DNA from 2 places in the Mesorhizobium sp. B2-4-18 genome. Region 2 is predicted to be linked to the other one. Evidence: riboswitches for the same ligand, from Rfam matches in the RefSeq annotation. Region 2 holds a riboswitch; the other holds the start of a gene.
The links. Region 2 has a riboswitch for cobalamin ahead of FJ527_RS05555 (CbtB domain-containing protein). Riboswitches for the same ligand answer to the same signal wherever they lie in the genome.

Region 1: linked by a shared signal. The riboswitch ahead of bluB (5,6-dimethylbenzimidazole synthase) and the one ahead of FJ527_RS05555 (CbtB domain-containing protein) in region 2 are both predicted to bind cobalamin.

Annotation. Positions count from the first base shown of each region.
Region 1 covers NZ_VFUW01000005.1:47,285-51,691, forward strand. Annotated here, with positions in the region: gene FJ527_RS13525 (pirin family protein) at 1-34, opposite strand, end outside; gene FJ527_RS13530 (DUF2277 domain-containing protein) at 74-340, opposite strand; gene FJ527_RS13535 (exodeoxyribonuclease VII small subunit) at 433-684, opposite strand; gene FJ527_RS13540 (histone deacetylase family protein) at 688-1,614, opposite strand; cobalamin riboswitch at 1,793-1,975, shown strand; partial or broken gene bluB (5,6-dimethylbenzimidazole synthase) at 2,047-2,652, shown strand; gene FJ527_RS13550 (hypothetical protein) at 2,769-3,752, opposite strand; gene FJ527_RS13555 (TetR/AcrR family transcriptional regulator) at 3,843-4,407, opposite strand, start outside.
Region 2 covers NZ_VFUW01000002.1:417,469-421,875, forward strand. Annotated here, with positions in the region: gene cobO (cob(I)yrinic acid a,c-diamide adenosyltransferase) at 1-310, opposite strand, end outside; gene cobU (bifunctional adenosylcobinamide kinase/adenosylcobinamide-phosphate guanylyltransferase) at 312-827, opposite strand; gene FJ527_RS05550 (CbtA family protein) at 820-1,623, opposite strand; gene FJ527_RS05555 (CbtB domain-containing protein) at 1,639-1,818, opposite strand; cobalamin riboswitch at 1,854-2,053, opposite strand; gene FJ527_RS05560 (aromatic ring-hydroxylating dioxygenase subunit alpha) at 2,197-3,372, shown strand; gene FJ527_RS05565 (MFS transporter) at 3,376-4,407, opposite strand, start outside.

The DNA of each region.
Region 1 (4,407 bases), on a different contig from region 2:
CGGCCTCAGGGTCCTTGCCGGGGAAGAAGCTCATGAACTCTCCTCGTCAGCGGTCAGTGGGCGCTTGGGCATATCAGGCGAACCGGATCGCCGCTTTTGCTTTTAATTTGGCTGCCACCTCTTCGCGATTGCGCGGATGCTGGTGGGTTTCGAGGGAATCGAGCAATTCGCGTGCGGATGCCGCGATGGCTTCGACGGCATGATCGAACGCATGCTGGTTCTTGGCAGAAGGCCGCGTCGTGCCGCTCAGCTTGCGGACAAACTGCAGTGCCGCGTCGCGGACTTCGTCGTTGGTTGCCGGCGGATCAAAATTGAACAGGGTCTTGATGTTTCTGCACATCGCTTCCGTATCTCCTCTTGTCCGTTTCAATCGGGACGAACTGTATCCTCAATGATGATCGTGTCCAAAAACCGGTAAGGCTGCTCCGGACCTCAGTCCGCGTCGAGCGGCTCGGTTCCAACCGGCTTGCCGTCGCGCGACAGCCTGATCTTCTCGACCTTGTCCTCGGCGGCCTTCAGCAGCCGGTCGCAATGAACCTTCAGCGCCTCGCCGCGCTCGTAAATCCGGATCGACTGGTCGAGCGGTACGTCGCCACGCTCCAGATCATCGACGATCTTCTCCAGTGCGTCGAGTGCCTGTTCAAAGCTCATCGCCTTGACGTCTTCGTTGATCTCACCGGTCATCATTCATCCTTTCATCAGTCGCCCGACATGGGCGGCGACCGAAAATGCCAATCCCTGCAGATCGTAGCCGCCCTCGAGCAGGCTGACGAGCCGGTTACCGCCGTGGATTGCGGCGCGCTGCATCAGCTGGCCGGTCGCCCAGTCGAAATCGTCCTCGGTCAGATTGATTTCCGCCAGCGGGTCGCGATGGTGCGCGTCGAAGCCGGCCGAAACGATAATCAGATCCGGCGCGAAATTGTCGAGTGCCGGCAGCACGCGCGACAGGAACGCATCGCGAAACACCTCGCTGCCCGTCCGAGGCGCCAGCGGCGCATTGACGATGTTGCCGGCGCCGGTCTCACTCTTCGCGCCCGTGCCGGGATAAAGCGGCATCTGGTGCGTCGAGCAATAGAGCACCGAGGGATCGTCCCAAAAAATATCCTGCGTGCCGTTGCCGTGGTGCACGTCCCAGTCGACGACCGCGACACGCTCGGCGCCGTGCTTCTTCTGCGCATGGCGCGCTGCGATTGCCGCCGTGTTAAAGAAGCAGAAACCCATGGCCGTGGTCTTTTCGGCATGGTGGCCGGGCGGACGGGCGGCGACGAAAACGTTGTCGGCGCGGCCCGCAAAGACGTCGTCGACGGCAGCATTGGCGGCACCGATCGCCGTAATCACCGCTTGCCAGCTTTTCGGGCTGGCGGTGGTGTCGGCGTCGATGCGGGCAATGCCTTCGTCGGGGATGGCGGCGCGGACACGCGCGACGAAATCGGCGGGATGCGCGTAGAGGATGGTCGCCTCGTCGCCGTGCGGTGCCTCGACGCGGTCAAGCGTGGCAAAAGCTTCGTCGTCGAGCACGCGCTCGATGGCGCGCAGGCGGTCGGGCCGCTCGGGGTGACCGGGCGGCGTGATGTGTTCGAGAAAGATCGGGTGCGTGTAGAGACGGGTGGCCATGCCCCCTATCTAGTGCCCCGGCGTCGTGATGGCCATGCGTTGCGGCTTGATCGCTGGGGAAAATCGAACCTGCGTCCATTCATGTCGCTGCGGGCATTGGCGGCGCCGGCCCTTCGGCGTAAGGTCGCAACCACTGCCTGGTGCCCGCCGGGCTGTTTGTTTTAGCCGCATTTTGCGACGCCAAGTGATTCCACTTGGCTGCAAATGCCCTGGCGGGAGAATCGGGAACACGGTTGAACTCCGTGGCGTGCCCAACGCTGTGAGGGGGACCGCGCCGGTAAATGCCACTGTCGATGACGGGAAGGCACCGGACGCGGGTTGATCCCGAGCCAGAAGACCGGCCTGGCAGGCATCGTCATCCGCATGGTCAGGCGGATGACATCGATTGCAATCGCAAGGGGACAAGCGATGCCGGAAGCTATGACCACTCCAATGGGCGATGGATTTGACCAGATTGCGCGCGACGCTGTTTACCGCGCCATCTTCACGCGGCGCGACGTCCGCAGCCATTTTACATCGGAGGCCATCGACGACGAGGTGCTGGCGCGGCTGCTGCTTGCCGCCCACCACGCGCCATCGGTCGGCTTCATGCAACCTTGGAATTTCATCGTCATTCGCGATGCCGCGCGGCGGGCGGAAGTGCGCGACCTGTTCCTGGCCGCGCGAGAACGGGAACTGCCTGAAATCGAGGCAGAACGGCAGGCGCTCTACCGCAAGCTTAAGCTGGAAGGCATTTGCGAAAGCGCGCTCAACATCTGCATCACCTGCGACCGCGAGCGCTCGAAAGGCTCGCCGCTGGGGCGCTGGCACAATCCGGAGATGGATCTCTACAGCACGGTCTGCGCCGTGCAGAATTTCTGGCTGGCGGCACGCGCCGAGGGCGTCGGCGTCGGCTGGGTCAGCATCATCGAGGCGCAAGCGCTGAAAAGCTTGCTGGCCATTCCCGATCAAGTGACGCCGATCGCCTATCTCTGCGTCGGCCGCGTTTCCGAATTCGCACCGAAGCCGGATCTCGAAACACACGGCTGGGGCCGGCGGCTGCCGTTGCCCGAGCTTATCATGAGCGAGACTTTTCGCGGACAAGGCGAAGCGCCGCTCAAATCAGCAGTGGCGCGCCTCGGTACCGCCGCCGGTGCGCCCGCGAGCCTAGCCGATCAGCGCGTCGCGCCGGCCGTGCCCCAGCGCGAACCGCCGAAAGTGGAGAGCGCCTTGTCCTTGAGTTCCCTGAACTTCGACGAGGCTTCGGCCAGCCTGGCGTCCCAGGCGGCATCGGGCACCTGACCCTCGATGGTCTTGAAATAGACCTGCATCAGGCAGGCAATGGCGAACGGCTCAATGAAGGCCGCCTTGAAAGCCCAGGCAAAGACGATTGCCAGCACGAAAGCCCAGCCGGCGAGCTGCCCGGGCATGACGTAAAGAATAGCGGCTGCCGGAGCCAGCATCAGCAGGAAAATCACGAACGACACGCCCCACATGATGACCCCTAGCCAGACGGCATTCTTGACCATGGTCTTGCCGTTCTGGGCGTAGAGCACAACGCCTTGGCGCGCGGTTTCGAACGGCGAGGACGAACTGATGCGGATGTTGTAGCCGAGAATGATCTCGTCGACATAGGTCAGCGACAGGCGAATCACCGTGTTGAGGAACGAAACCAGGCCGCTCAGGCCAGGAATGGGCAGGAAGGCCGCGATGCCGCCGAGCAGGCCGGTGATGGCGCGTATGGCGCCCTTGACCAATTGGTCGACGACGAAAAGGATATTGGCCTCGGCAAAACGCTCGGTCACGACTTCTTTCGCGTAGGCGATCTGGTTCTGGCCGTGGGGAATATCATTGCCGTCGATCAGATGCACCATGACGGCGATATGGCCCGCCTTGACGACGTAGAGGATGTATTCGCGGATCCAGTAGACGGCGATCGAGACGATGCCGAAACCGACCACGCCACCCCACATCGCAAAAGACAATGGTCCGTCGGGATCGGTAGAAATATGGCCGACGCCATAGCCGACGGAGGCGCCGGTGCCGGTGGCCACGATGTAGGCCAGCGTGATGCCGAAATAGACGATCATGCGAAAGACAATGAAAGGCCAGGTCCGCATCATGATGGACACCGACCTGCCGATATCGAAATCCCACATGCCCCGAATCTCCCCTCAGAGATGGCTGCGGAGGATGCGCTCAAACCGGCTATTGTCAATTGCAGGCAGTGGCGGGACTGCCATGGTGGTTCATCTTGAAAGCGCTTCCGGCTTTTTCAGCAGGCCTTCGAGCAATTGCTTGAACGCGGCCACCACCATCTTCGATGTCGTTTCGGGATCTTGCGAATTGGCGATGCGCTGCGCGGCCTGGCTGCTCGCCCCATTGATCAGCCGCGCTGCCGACTCCGGGTCGACGCCGGGGACGACCACCCCTTCCCGCTGCAGCGCTGTCAGATGATCGGTCATTGAACCGACGCAGGCATTGGCATTCGACCACAGTGCCGGATCGCCCAGCACAGCCGGACCATCCCGGAACATGATGCGCTGGATTTCCGGCTCCAGCGCCATTTCGATATAGGTGGTGCATTCGTCGACGAAATGCTGCCAGCGGGTCGGCGCCCGCGACGCGACCTCATTCACCCGGGCCGCCATTTCCGCGTCGATTTCGGCGATAACCGCCTCAAGCAGTCCCTTCTTGTCGCCGAAGTGATGGTAAAGGGCGCCGCGCGTCAGCCCGGCCGACGCGGTGAAATCATCCATCGACGCTTCGGCATAGCCGATGGTGCCGAAAGCCTGGCGCGCCGCGGCGATCAGC
Region 2 (4,407 bases):
GCGTCTCCCAGGTGAAACCCTCGCCCATTGCGTGCCAGACGACACGGTCGCCAAAGACGGCAAAGGCGTCCTTCTCGCCGGTGTGCCACTTGCCCTTGATGAACTGGACGACGCCGACGCGCTTGCCGTAGCCGAGCACGCGCAGCGCGAGACCGAAGGCGGCCGTGGTCTTGCCCTTGCCGGGACCGGTGTTAACGATCAGCAACCCTTTCTCGATCGTCTTGCCCGCAACCTCGGCGTCCTGCACTGCCTTGCGCTTGGCCATCTTGGCGCGATGGCGTTCTTCATCCTTGTCGTCGATATCGGTCATTTCACTTCACCTTGAGCGGTAGCCCCGCCACCATGAGCAACACCGTGTCGGCTACTGCCGCGACCCGCTGGTTGAGCCGGCCGGCATCGTCACGAAACCGACGCGCCAGCGCGTTGTCGGGCACGATGCCTTGCCCGACCTCGTTCGTCACCACGAACCACGGTCCGCGCGGCCGAGACAGCACGTCCGCCAGCCGCCGGCACGCGGCCTCGACGTCGTGATCGGCCAGCATGTGATTGGTCAGCCACAGCGTCAGGCAGTCGACAAGCACCGGCTGCCCGTCTGGCAACGCCTCCAGCGCTTCGGCGAGGTCGAGTGGCGCATCGGTGGTCGACCAGCCCTCACCGCGCCGCGAGCGGTGCAGCGCGATGCGCTCGCGCATCTCGTCGTCATGGGCTTGCGCCGTGGCGATATAGGCCCATGGCGAGGGCAATGCCGTCATCAGGGTTTCGGCGTGCGCGCTCTTGCCGGAGCGCGCACCACCGATGATGAAGGTCAGCCTGCCGCGATCAGGCAAAGCTGTCGCGCAGGCTGGTCGCCATGCCGGTGAAGCGCCTGCGCACCACGCCCACGATCGCGCCGAGCACCAGCCAGAACACCAGATTGGTCACCGTCACCGCCACCACGAACTGATGGTGCAGGCCTTCCGGGATCGGTGTTTCGAAACTGTCGGGCTGCGGCGCGCCGACGACATGCGGCGCGACGATCAGCAAGACGGCGAGGATGGTCAATGGCAGCGATCTGCGAAACACGATCAGGCCTAGGCCGATCGCGGTCGCGGCCGCCGTCGCCGTCCACCAGATCTGGCGCGGCAGAAGATCGGCCGCCGGCATTGCCGGCAGTTCCGGCTGCAGTCCGAGACCCGGTGCCAGTGTGAACACGGCAAAGCCGGCCAAACCCCAGAACACACCCTGGCGCCAGTTGCCGACGCCGCCGAAGAACTCGGAAACCGCGACCAGGACCAGTGCGAAGCCGATGCCGGTGACGATATTGGCAACCACGCTAAAGGCGAAACGCTCGAAACCGTCGGCCGGCGCCCAGCCTTCGTCTTCCTCCGCCGGTGTCACGGCATCGGTGCCCGCGGGCGCGGCAGAGCTCATGGCATTCCCAGCGGGCGCCACCGTGCTCATGGCATCATTGGTCGCCGCTGGTGCGGCCGCGTGATCATGGTAGTGGCCGCCGCCGGCCTTTTCGTAGACTTCCGCCTTGAGGATCAGCGGCACGGTGGCATAGGCCTGCATGCAGGCGAGAACGACACCGGCCACGAGCCCCGCGATCGCCGCGACGAACACGACGTTGCGAAACAGATTCATGATGTCGGATCCTCGTTAGTGGCAGGGAAACGCCATCGAGTGGCGATAGTCGTGGGCAGCATTGTGGACCGCATCGATATGCGAGAAGCCAACAAAGCCGACGACGAAGATGCCGAGCAGCGCCGCAAGCGCGAGCTGCATGAAGCGCGACTGCGAGGAGACGGAGGCGCCGAGGGAGACGGAAGCGGTAGTCATGTCTTGTCCTTTCGCCCTCCACCCGAGGGCATCGAAGTCAGTTTCCTGTCGCCGGCAGGTCTCCTGGCTCGCGGATAAGCGCCCTTCCCCACCTTCCCGAAGAAAAATCTTCAGTGGCATATGGAGAGGACTACCGCACACAGTTGCGGGGGCAGCCACGGCATTGGGCAGGAATTCCTGCCCGCACCGCATTCCCTCTTGGCTCCAAAAAGGAACCGACGACATCGGGGACTATAGGGAAATTCGCCGCGCCCGGCAAACCAAATTCCGACAGCCGCCAGCGCAGGAGCGCCGTATCGGCGAAGCTGCCCTCATCCCGTCCCGATTGACAAACTTCATGGCCGGGTGTCGGCTGGCACCCCTCACGGGAAACCAGCCATGCAGCCCAATGCCAGCGAGTGCGTGCCCTATAACGGCCTGACTCGAACCGAGCCGACGCTGCCCTCGTCGGCCTATTGGGACCAGGACAACTATCAGCGCGATCTCGACGCCATCTGGTACAGGAACTGGCTGCTCGTCTGCCGCGAGGCCGACCTTGCCCAGCCTTTGGCGTTCCGCACCTTCCGCGTCGGTACGCAGGAAATCCTCCTGCTGCGCGACGACACCGGCGAGTTGCATGCCTTCCACAACACCTGCCGGCATCGTGGCTCGCAGCTTTGCCAGGAAAGCCAGGGCCGGCTGAAGGCGCGGCTGATCACCTGCCCGTATCATGCCTGGTCCTATTCGCTGCGTGGCGATCTGGTGCGCGTGCCGTCGAAATCGCTGCCTGACGGCTTCGACAAGGCCGATCACCCGCTTTATCGCGTCGCGCTCTCGGTGTGGCGGGGTTTCGTCTTCGTCAATCTTGCGGAAGATGCCGCCAGCTCGGCGCAATCCTCCTTCGACCCGGCCTCCGGCGACTTCGACAACTGGCCGCTGGAAACGCTGGTATCAGGGCACGTGCTGCGCAAGGTGATGAACTGCAACTGGAAGATTTTTTGGGAAAACTTCAACGAGTGCCTGCACTGCCCGGGCGTCCACAAGGACCTGTCGCGGCTGGTGCCGATCTATGGCCGCGGCCTGATGAGCCGGCATGACGATCCCGAATGGCTCCGCCACGCCGACAATGACGCGCCGGAATTTTTCGGCGGCCTGCGCGCCGGGGCTGAGACATGGTCGCGTGATGGGCAGACGCACGGGCCGATCTTCCCGAGCTTGACGCCGGCGGAACGCAGCGCCGGTCAGACCTATGCCACCAGCCTGCCGTCGATGTTCATCGTCGGCCATGTCGACTATGTCAGGACCGTGCGGCTTACGCCGCTCGGTCCCGAACAGACCGAATTGACCGCGGAATGGCTGTTCGCGCCCGAGGCGCTCGCCGAGACCGACATCGACAACATCGTTGCCTTCGGCACACAGGTGCTGGAGGAGGACGCAGCAATCTGCGAGGTCAACCAGAAGGGCCTGCGCTCGACGCGTCATACAGCTGGCGTGCTGATGCCCGAGGAGTACGACCTGCACCGTTTCCACAACTGGGTGCGCGAACGGCACGCTGCGCGCTCACCCGAGGCCTGAAGATCACAGCGACTTCGGCAGATATCGCCAGGTCATGAAGCCGCAAAAGGCTGCCAGTAGCCCAAGCGTGACGAACACCGAGCCCAGGCCGAAGAAGGCCAGCACCACCGAATAGACCAGCGGCGGCGTCAGTTCGGAAAAATCGAGATAGGTGCGGTAGACCGCCGCCATCTGCGCGCGCTCATAAGAGCGCACCGAGCGCATGAAGGCGGTCGAACCGAGCGCGTCGAGCGCGATGGTGAAGAAGGCGCCGCACAGCAGGAAGGCGCCGGTGAGCAACGGCACGGTTTCGCCCACGGCACCAGCCGCCAGCAGCGTCGCCGACATGGCGAAATAGGCAAATGTCATGGTCCTGCGGCCGCCGAAGCGTTTCCCCGCCTTGCCCCAGAAGATCGCCATGAACAGCAGCGCGTTGCCGGCCGAGACCAGCAGGCCGCCGGCCAATTCACCCTCGCCGGTGATGACCATGAACAGCGGTCCATAGACGAAGAAGGTCGTCCAGAAGCAGGAACGGCCGAAGGCTATCAGCCAGGCCAATCTCAGCCTCGGCTGGGCGACGAAGCGGCCGATATTGGCGAGCGGATTGGCCGGTCGTGTCTTGCCCGGGCGGATCGACTGGTTGTCGCTCAGCCGATAGGTCCAGAACAGCGCCAGCAAGGCCATGGCGAACACCGCCACCGCGCCATGCGCGGCACAAATGCCGAAGCGCGTATAGAGAAAAATGCCGAGCGTCGGCCCGCAGGTCCAGGCAACCATCGACCACGCCATGCGCAGCGATTCGGCCTGCATGAAATCGGTCTTGCGGATGTGATCCATGATGTAGAGGTTGAGCGTGATCGACAGCGCGCTGGCGCCCATCACCCGGCACAGCATCCCGGCCAGTTGCCCGGCGAGCGTATGGGTGACGAAGAACAGCGAGCCGATAGCGAGCAGGCAGGCGCCCGCCGTGTAGACCCAGCGCCGCGCGAAGCGGCGGATCAGCATCGGCATGAATAAGGTCACCGACAGGCCGAGCAGGGACACGGCGGTGTAAAG